Regions from separate parts of the Kitasatospora sp. NPDC093679 genome, predicted to be linked through region 2. Evidence: riboswitches for the same ligand, from Rfam matches in the RefSeq annotation. Region 2 holds a riboswitch; each other region holds the start of a gene.
The links. Region 2 has a riboswitch for cyclic di-AMP ahead of AB0O09_RS29270 (NlpC/P60 family protein). Riboswitches for the same ligand answer to the same signal wherever they lie in the genome.
Positions count from the first base shown of each region.

Region 1: it holds a riboswitch for cyclic di-AMP, as region 2 does, so the genes downstream of both, AB0O09_RS27715 (M23 family metallopeptidase) here and AB0O09_RS29270 (NlpC/P60 family protein) in region 2, are expected to answer to the same signal.
Region 3: it holds a riboswitch for cyclic di-AMP, as region 2 does, so the genes downstream of both, AB0O09_RS04850 (peptidoglycan DD-metalloendopeptidase family protein) here and AB0O09_RS29270 (NlpC/P60 family protein) in region 2, are expected to answer to the same signal.

Region 1 covers NZ_JBFBDW010000041.1:41,502-44,725, forward strand. Annotated here, with positions in the region: gene AB0O09_RS27700 (alpha/beta hydrolase) at 1-726, opposite strand, end outside; gene AB0O09_RS27705 (4-oxalocrotonate tautomerase family protein) at 924-1,133, shown strand; gene AB0O09_RS27710 (YiaA/YiaB family inner membrane protein) at 1,160-1,450, opposite strand; cyclic di-AMP (ydaO/yuaA leader) riboswitch at 1,676-1,838, shown strand; gene AB0O09_RS27715 (M23 family metallopeptidase) at 1,846-2,616, shown strand; gene AB0O09_RS27720 (hypothetical protein) at 2,659-3,224, opposite strand, start outside.
Region 2 covers NZ_JBFBDW010000046.1:25,443-28,666, forward strand. Annotated here, with positions in the region: gene AB0O09_RS29265 (NlpC/P60 family protein) at 1-12, opposite strand, end outside; gene AB0O09_RS29270 (NlpC/P60 family protein) at 252-1,319, opposite strand; cyclic di-AMP (ydaO/yuaA leader) riboswitch at 1,330-1,518, opposite strand; gene AB0O09_RS29275 (NlpC/P60 family protein) at 1,878-2,906, opposite strand; gene AB0O09_RS29280 (NYN domain-containing protein) at 3,098-3,224, opposite strand, start outside.
Region 3 covers NZ_JBFBDW010000003.1:302,787-306,010, forward strand. Annotated here, with positions in the region: gene AB0O09_RS04850 (peptidoglycan DD-metalloendopeptidase family protein) at 373-1,350, opposite strand; cyclic di-AMP (ydaO/yuaA leader) riboswitch at 1,356-1,518, opposite strand; gene AB0O09_RS04855 (DUF6348 family protein) at 1,868-2,692, shown strand; gene AB0O09_RS04860 (hypothetical protein) at 2,909-3,103, opposite strand.

The sequences.
Region 1 (3,224 bases), on a different contig from region 2:
GCGCAGCGCCGAGGCCTGCCGCTCGGCGAGCGCCGCCGGGTCGGGGAAGTCCGGGTCCCGGCTGCCCATGACGACCAGCGCCGGGCACCGCACGTCCGCGCCCCAGCCGGTCGGCGCGGAGTCGCCGCGGACGTAGCCGCGGACCGCCCGGCGGCGTCCCGGCTGCTTCAGCGCGGCGACCAGCCGGGCCCGCTGGGCGTCGAAGTCCGTGGGCCGCGCGGTCGGGAAGTAGAACTTCTGCGCGGCGCCCCACAGCCCGGGGAACCAGGTGACGGCCGGGCCGAGCAGGCCGACCACGGCCTTCTGCAGCAGGTTCGGCGGGAAGTTCTCGAAGAAGGCGTCGACCAGGACGATCCCGGCGACCCGCTCCGGTGCGTCCGCGGCGACCCGGACGACGGTGGCGCCGGTGTACGAGCTGCCCACCAGGACGGCGCGGTCGATGCCCAGGTGGTCGAGCAGGGCGCGGACGTCGCCGGCGATCGCGGTCGGCGAGTAGTCGTCCCACGCGGTCGAGGACTCGCCCATGCCGCGCAGGTCCATGGTGACCACCCGGTGTCCGGCGGCGGTGAGCAGCGGGTGCAGGTGCCGGTAGGCCGACCGCAGGTCGAGCATCCCGGGCAGCAGGACGACGGGGGTGCCGGTGCCCTGCTCGGTGTCGTCGTACGCCAGGCGGCCGCCGGGGACGTCCAGGTGGCGGGTCTGCGGGGCGTGCTGGGTGTCGTTCACGGCCGGCCTCCTTGGCCTCGCTGACGCGGCTGATTGCCCGTAGCCATAAAGCTACGGCTAATAGCCTTAGCCGTCAAGGGCGGCGCGGCGGCGCGTGCCGGCTGCGGTAGCTTTCGGCGGGGCCGCGGGGCCGCGGGGCCGCGGGACCGAGAGGCCGAGAGGCCGAGAGGCCGAGAGACCGAGAGACCGGAGACGTCATGCCCCTCATCACCGTCAAGCAGCTGGCCGGCCGCACCGAGGAGCAGCGCGCCGAGATCGCCCGCGAACTCACCGCCGCCTACGCCCGGGCGACCGACATGGACCCGGAGAAGGTCTGGGTCGTCGTCGAGGAGATCCCGGCCGAGAACTGGGCGGCCGGCGGCGAGACCTTCGCCGCCAAGCAGGCCCGGGCCGCCTCCGCCGGCTGACCGCCGCGGGCCGGGCCCGCGGGGGCTCAGAGGTTGTCGGCCCGGAACGGGTCGTGCTCGGCCAGCAGCTTGTCCAGCCTGGCCTGGTCCACCCGGGACACCAGCTCCCCGGCGTCCTGGCGGTCGCGGACCACCTTGGCCAGCGTGAACGAGGACGTGATCACGTACAGCAGGGCGACCGCCAGGAAGGCGCGCATCCAGGCGTCCACCGGGAGGCGGGCGATCCCGATCGCCAGGGCGGCCGTGGCGAGGGCGAAGGACAGGACGGCCTGCACGTAGTAGGCGGCCGTGGTGCGGGACTGCATCGGTGCGCTCATGCCTTGCAGGGTCCCGGAGCGGGCACCGGCCCGCATGAGTACGGATACTCACCCCGAGGGGGGTGATCACCCTCCGTCAGGGGCCGATTCACAATCTATGGCAAATCGCCCATCCTGCGCGTAGCCCTTACGAATCCACCGTCGCAGACGCTTGGAATCAAGGCGTGCCTAGCATTAACGTTTGATAACGCAGCGCGGTCGGCAACGCCGTACCGACACGGCACCGTGCGCGTGTCGCTCAATCCCGCGGCTGCCTTCGCCGGTGGTCACGGGAGCCGGGGAACCACCTTCCTTGGGGTGAATCGGCCGGGCCGGTGGCCCAGCCGTAGGAGACCTTCCTGCTCCGAACCCGTCAGCTAACCCGGTCGGCGAGGGAAGGAAAGGAGTGCGCCCCCGTGGCGTCGACGCACTCGGCGGACTCCGCCGCCGCAGCCACCCGGCTCCTCGACCACCCCTGGGAGCAGGCCGACCAGGCCCGCCACCGGATGCCCCGGCAGACCAGGGGCGGCAGCCCGCTGCTGGGCGTCACCGCCACCGTGGCCGCCACCCTCGGCGCCGCCGGCATGACAGCGGCCGCCGCCGGCCCGGCCGCCGCGGCCGAACCCGCCGTGAGCGCGCCCGACCAGGCCGCCGACTCCGCCGACCCGGGCCTCGCCCTCTTCGCCCGCATCCAGCAGCAGGCCGACCACCGCACCGCCGCCGACGAGGCCGCCCGCCTCGCCGCCGCGCAGGAGGCCGAGGCCCGCCGCGCCGCCCAGGCCGCCGTCGAGGCCACCGCCCTCGCCCTGCCGACCAGCGGCTACACCCTCGGCGCCCAGTACGGCCCCAGCGGCCACTGGGCCCACCTGCACACCGGCCTCGACTTCCAGGCCGCCACCGGCACCCCGGTCACCGCCGTCGGCAGCGGCACCGTCACCTCGGCCGGCTGGGCCGGCTCCTACGGCTACCGGATCGTCGAGACCCTGCCCGACGGCACCGAGGTCTGGTACTGCCACCTCAACCGGCTCGCGGTCACCGACGGCCCGGTCGAGCGCGGCACCGTCCTCGGCACGGTCGGCGCCACCGGCAGCGTCACCACCCCCCGCCTCCACCTCGAGGTCCGCCCCGCCGGCGGTGCCCCCGTCGACCCTCTCGGCTGGCTCCGCTCCCACGGCGTCCAGCCCTGAGAAGTCCCCCCACGCGCCCCTGGGGCGCTGCCCCTGCTTCGCCTACTCCTCGTGGCCTTCCTGGCGGGCTGCCGCGTAGGCCTCCAGTTCGGCGGTGCCGGGTTCGGGGGCCAGGTCGGGGTACTCGGTGAGCAGCAGGGCCGGCAGTCCCGGGACGGTCCACTGCCCGCACAGCCACAGCGCGACGTCCGCCACGACCTGCTCGAAGTCCTCGAACTCCCCCCGCAGCTCGTACGGCATCGGCTCGCCCTGCGCGGTCAGCGCCGCCAGGTTCCGGTAGCTGCGCTGCATCAGCCCGTACTCCAGCAGCCGCCGCGCCCCGTCCGTCGCCATGCCGATCGACAGCAGGTGCGCCTCGCCCCAGCCGAGTGCGGCGTCCGCCCCGGTCATCGGGTCCAGTGCGCCGCCGTCGACCAGGGCCGCGTACGCCGCCGCCCGGTCCTCGGGTTCCAGGGCGCGGAAGCCGTCCAGCCAGGCCCGCACCGCGTCGGTGTCCGCGGTGTCCACCCCGTCCGCCCGCAGCAGCAGCGTGTAGAGCCGGGGCCAGGTCAGCAGCTGCGGCCGCCGCAGCAGCGTCCCGAGCAGCTCGCCCTGCCATTCCGCCTCGG
Region 2 (3,224 bases):
GTGCGCGGACATGCGGCGGCGGCTCCGTTCCTGCGGACGGACGGCCGCCGCCGCCCGGGTCGGGCGGGCGTCCTCGCGGACATCCGGGGGCAGACGTTAGCGAGTCCGGCCGGGCTAGTCCAAACCCTGCCAGCACCGAATATTTGACCTTCAATCGGACATTCTGCCGACCGGGCCGCCGGGTGCGGCAACGGCCGCGGGCCCGGCCCCACAGGGGGAGCCGGGCCCGCGGGGAGCCGCCGGACGGACCGTCAGACCCGGACGATCGCCGAGATCGGCATGGCCGTCGCCGAGACGTAGCGGACGACCGCACCGGTGTGCGGCGCGTGGATGACCTGCCCGCCGCCCACGTACATGCCGACGTGGTGCTGGTCGCTGTAGTAGATCACCAGGTCGCCGGGCTTGGCGTTGGCGATGTTGGTGCCGATGTTGGTGCCCGCGCCGGCCTGGGACTGCGAGGTGCGCGGGATCGAGACGCCGGCCTTGCCGTACGCCCACTGCATCAGACCGGAGCAGTCGAAGGTGCTCGGGCCGGTCGCACCGTACACGTACGGGGCGCCCAGCGCGGACTTGACGGCCGCGATCGCCTTGGCGGTGTACGAGCCCGAGGGCACGTCCGCACTGCCGAGGTCGGGACGGGCGGTGTCCCGCGAGGCGCGGTCCGCGGTGGACTTGGCCGCGGAGGCCGCCTTCGCCTCGGCCGCGGCGAGGTCGTCCTTCTCCTTCTGGGTGAGGGTGTTCAGCAGGGCGCTGGCCTTGGCCAGCTTGTCCTGGAACTCCTCCTTCTTGGCCTTCAGCGCGCGGGTGCTGGTGTCCAGCTCGGCGAGCTTGTGCTCGGCCTCGGCCTTCTGGCCGTCCAGCTTGGCCTGCTCGGCCTTGAAGGACTTGAGGGTGTCGGCCTGGGTGGCGCTCATCCGGCTGACCGCGCCGGCCTGACCCAGGAACTCGCCCGGGTTGCTGGAGAGCATCAGCTGGACGGTCGGCGAGATGCCGCCGTCGCGGTACTGCTGGGCCGCGACCTCGGCGAGGCGGCCCTGGACGCCGCTGACCTCCGCCTGCTGGCGGGCGACCTGGTCCTGCAGCTGGGTGACCTGCTTCTGCAGGTCCTGCTGCTTCTGCTCGGCCGCGAGGTAGGCCTCGTTGGAGGCCTCGGCCTGCTCGTTGAGCTGGTCGACCTGGGCCGCGACCTGCTCCTTGGTGGGGGTCGGGTCCGCGTGCGCGCCGGTCTGCGAGGAGAGGGCCACCGCAGTGGCGGCTGCCGCAGTCAGGATCGAGGCGCGGGTACGGCCGACGGGCTTGGGACGACGATGGGACGCCACGAAGGCGGACTCCTTCTTCCTCACACCGCCTACCGGGTGAGCTGACGGGTTCGGGCCGGAAGCATTGCCCTACGACGCCTCACGCCCGCACCCGCCCGTCCGCGGTCCGACCGCGGCCCGGCCGGCGCGGCCGACCTGACGCCGATTCACCCCGGGGGAAACGTGGTTCCCCGGCTCCGTTCGACAGCACCCCCGCAGGGGCTCCCCGTGGACGGTCGGGACCGTCCTGCTGCGTCGCGGACTCGGCGGCGACCACCGCCGTCGCCCGGGTTGGGCGAACCACTGTGCGGTGATCCGTGGGGATGACCCTAGTAACCGATCCGTGATCCGTTCAAATCCTTGTCAGAAAAACGACGGGGAAATGTTGTCGTGAAAATGTGATTGCGACCGCCAGTGACCGGCGATCCACGCTCGGATGACGCGATGTCACCCGCCGGCGGACAAAACGCGACGCCCGGGCGTGTCGGAGATCACACGGTGATCGCGACACGCCCGGGCGTGTCATGCGGCATCAGAAACGCCACAGGTGAGGCTTATGTCCGAATTGCTACCGGAGGGTCAGACGCGGCGGATCGTCTTGATCGGCAGGGTGTCGGCGTCCATCACCTTCACCACGTCGCCGGTGTGCGGCGCGTGGACGACGAGGCCGTTGCCGATGTACATGCCGACGTGGTGCGCGTCCGAGTAGTAGATGACGAGGTCACCCGGCTGGGCGTCGGCCAAGGAGGGTACCCGGGCGCCGACGCTCGCCTGCGACTGCGAGGTGCGCGGCAGCGACACGCCGGCCTTGGCGTACGCCCAGACCATCAGACCGGAGCAGTCGAAGGAGTTCGGGCCGGTGGCGCCCCAGACGTACGGGGTGCCGCGCTTGCCCATCGCCGCGGCGACCGCGGTGGCCGCGTAACCGGAGGCCGGCGGCAGGCTGCCCAGGTCGTAACGGCTGTCGCCGCGCGAGGCGCGGTCGGTGCCGAGGACCGCGGCGCGCTCGGCGGCGGTCAGCGTGCTCAGCAGGCTCTGGGCCTCGGAGAGCTTCTTCTGGACCTCCGACTTGGCGTCGTTCAGGACCTGGGTGGAGCGGTCCAGCTCGGACAGGATGGCGGCGGCCTCCTGCTTCTGCTGGTCCAGCCGGCGCTGCTGGTCCCGCAGGCCCTTCAGCGTCGAGGCCTGGGTGTCGGTGGCCTGCTCGTTGCTGGACGCCTTCGCGAGGTAGTTGTCCGGGTTCGAGGAGAGCATCAGCGCGACCGTCGGGTCGACGCCGCCGGTGCGGTACTCGTCGGCCGCGACCGCGGACAGGCCCGACGCCACCTGGGAGAGCTGCTCCTGGCTGCGGGCGATCTGGTCCTGCAGCTGGTCGGCCTGCTTGCGGAGCTGGTCGGCCCGCTCCTTGGCGCCGTTGTACTTCTCGGCCGCCTGCTCCTGCTCCTCGAGCAGCTTGTCGACCTGGACCTTCACCTCGTCCTTGCTCGGCTTCGCCGGCGCGGCGTGCGCGGCGGCCTGGGCCGACAGGGCGACCGCGGTCGCGGCGGCAGCGGTGAGCACGGTGACCCGCGCGCGGCTCGGCTGCTTGGGACGGCGGTGGGAGGCCAAGGGACTAGCTCCTTCTTCCTGCTGGACTCACCCGATCGGGTGGACGTCCGGAAAATAGGTTTGACGCCAGACCCTAGTGAAGATCCGCCTCCTGCGCCACTCCCGTGCCGGGCGAACTTGGCGCGGAACGCTGGATTTCACCACCCCGACACAACCCCGCCACCCGGCCCTCCACCTGGGCCGACGGCCCGTCAGGGCCGGGCGAGCCGGTTGAGCAGCAGGATCGACGCGACCGGGCGTGCACCGGCCTTCCGTACGCCGTCCGCGACCTCCCGATCCGTGGAGACCACCACGACCGGCCGGCCCTGCGGCTCGGCC
Region 3 (3,224 bases), on a different contig from region 2:
TCGCGAGGACGACCCGGGTGGCGTTCGTGGCGCCGGTCTCCGGGGTCGTCGTCGATGGGGTTTGGCCGGTCAGCCCAGGTGGTGGCGGGTGACGGCGGTGGCGACGGCGAGCAGGACGGCGGCGCGCTTCGCCCCGGTCGGCTGTTCGGGAACGTTCGGCCGGTCGGGGGCGTGTTGCCCGCCGTACCGGGGAGCCGCGCCGACACGGCGCGGGAGCGGTGAAGTGCCCGTGCGGCACGGGGGGTTGGGAACGGCCGAGGCCCGGCCCGGGATCACGGGATCCCCGGGCCGGGCCTTCGGATGCGGCGCGGTGTGCCTCGGCGGCGCTGCCTCGGCAGGGTTCGCGTCAGCGGTGTGCGTCAGCGGTGTGCGTCAGACGCGGACACCGTGGGCGGCGAGGTACGCCACCGGGTCGATGTCGGAGCCGTACGACGGGGTGGTGCGGACCTCGAAGTGCAGGTGCGGGCCGGTGACGTTGCCGGTCGCGCCGGAGAGGCCGATGATCTGGCCGGCGGTGACGGTCTGGCCGACCGAGACCTTCAGGGCCGAGAAGTGGGCGTACTGCGAGTACTTGCCGTCGGCGTGCTTGATGACGACGTTGTTGCCGTAGGCGCCGCCCCAGCCGGCCTCGACGACGGTGCCGGCGGCGATCGCGTGGATCGAGGTGCCGGTGCTGACGGCGAAGTCGACACCGGTGTGGTAGCCGCTGGACCAGTTGGAGCCGGCCTTGTGGTAGGGGGTGCCCAGGGAGGCGGCGACCGGCGCGACGTAGCCGGAGGCGGCGGCGGGCTTGGCGGCCTCGGTCTTCGGGGCGGCGGGCTTGGCGGCCTCGGTCTTCGGCGCGGCGGGCTTGGCGGCCTCGGTCTTCGGGGCGGCCGGCTTCGGCGCGGCCTGGACCGGGGTGCGCTTCTCGGAACGCGAGGCGGCGGCGTCGGACTTCTTCGTCTCGGCCTGCGGGGCGGCGGCCTGCGGGGCGGCGGCCTGAACGGCGTGGCCGCCGACGGTCAGCTTCTGGCCCGGGAAGATCAGGTTCGGGTTGCCGCCGATGACCTGGCGGTTGTCCTGGTAGAGCTTCTTCCAGCCGCCGTCGACGTGCTGCGCGTTGGCGATCTTGGACAGGGTGTCGCCACGGACGACCTTGTAGCTGGCGTCGGCGGCCGGGGCGGCGGCCGGAGCAGCGGCGGGGGCCTCGGCGTGCGCGGCGGCCGGGGCGGCGGCGGCCGGAGCGACGGCCGGGGCGGCGCCGTGGGCGCTCGCGGCGGAGGCGGCGGTGACGGGGATGGCGATGGCGGCGGCGGCCACACCGGTGGCGACGGCGACGCGGGACAGACGGGTGCCCAGAACGGACATGGGGGTGTTCCTCTCCGACGCCTGCGAGGTGAGCTGTCGGGTTCGGGCGGGGAGTTCGCCCGGTCGCGGAAATGACGCGACTTCACCCCAAGCCGTCCCGGATCACCGGGTGCGGCACTTACCTTGGGTCCCCCGCTCCTGCCGTGCACGGAAGGGTGCGTGACCCCGGACGGCGGCAGGACTCGGCGTTCCGCCCGGTGGCCCGCCCGGCCGGTGTGGCCGGGCAGGCTCCGAGGAAAACCGATGGGCCCCTCCGGAGGCAAGCTCCCCGTCCCCGGCGGCCCCCCGGGGGCCTCGCGGGGGTCACTCTCCGCCCGCTGCCGGTGGGCGGAGCGCAGTCGCTGCAGTGACCGTACGTGTCCGGATCATCAGCAGTCAGGCAAATCGGACACCCCCCGTGGCTGCCCGCTCGCGGCCCGGCACGGATCATGGCCCGCCCGGTGACGCTGGTCACCCGGGGGGCCGATAGCCTCGCTCCCGAGCGGTGTTCGACCCCTTTTCGAGCGAGGAGCCCCGGGTGCGCGCGCAGTCCCGGCTGGATGTGATCCAGCGCAGCGTCGTCCGGGAGATGGCCCGGTTCGGTCAGCGGTTCACGGTCGAGGGCAGTGTGGTCCGCGGGCCCGGGACGACGGCCGTGGCGGTGCGGGAGCACCCGGGCGAGGGCGGCGGCGCGGGGCACGTCGACCTCGGTTTCGCCTTCGACGTGGGGCGGGCGGACGGCCTGGTGGTGTGGGACTGCACGGCGGGCCTCGGCCGGACGGAGGAGGAGCGACTGGAGAGCGCGGTGCGGATGTGGGCGACCACCACCGCGGCCGCGGTGGTCGAGCTGCAGGAGGGCCACGGGGTGCACGGCGACCACGTCCGCGCGGCGCGGTTGCCGGGCTGGCGGGCCGTGCAGGGGCCGGCCGCCGTCTTCGGCTTCGACAGCGAGCGGCTGTCGGAGTGGCTCGCCGGCCACCGGTTGCTGCCGGAGCTCGCCGGGGTGCTGGCCCCGGAGCTGGCTCCGGACGGTGCGGAGCCGGCCGTGACGGGTGTGAAGCTGTTCCTGGGCGGTCGGGCGGGCGAGGACGTCGCCGAGGTCCGGGTCAACGGCGCGGTGTCCGGGTCGGCCTCGGCGGCGCTGCGTGCGCTCGGCTGGCCGCGCGGCGAACGGCTGTGCTGGGCACGGCTGTTCGTGCTGATGGTGCCGGAGGGCCGGCCCGTCGGGGAGGCCCCCGCGGCAGTTCGCTCCGCCCCCGTGGACGCCGGCGGCGCCCGGCCCGCCGGGGCCGTGGGGAACACTGTGCCCGCCGCGCGGCCGGGGGTGCTGGCCCGCTGGCGGCGGGCCAGGGCCGGGCGGTAGGTCCGGACGGCCGGACGGCTCACGACGGCGGTCGGCCCGGGTCGGGCGACACCTTGGGGCGGACGGGCACGACCGGCTCGGACGACACGGCCGGACCGGAGTCGGAACCCGGCCCGCGAGGGCGGAGTCCGTCCCGCGAAGGGGACTTCGGCCCATCGGAACGGACCACTGGAGCGGCGTTCGCCCGCCGGGGCGGAGTCCGGCCCGCGGGAGGGGTCAGCTCGCGACGGAGGAGATGGTCTTCGCCAGCTGGTTGAGGAAGTCCTGGATCGGCCGGGCCGCCGTGGACTGGCTCACCATGAAGCCGAAGAGTGCCGCGATGATGGCGTGGCTGGTCTTCAGCTGCTTGTTGCGGATGAAGATGACGACGATGACGCCGAACAGGAACAGCGCGGAGACGGAGAAGGCCACCCGGACTCACTTCCTCAATCTGTGGCGGGGGTTCGTGCTGGAACCCCGTGTCGGAACCGGACCGCGGCCTGCGCCGACCGTCCCTGGCACGAGTCGACCGATCCCGCCGCCGTGGAGGCGT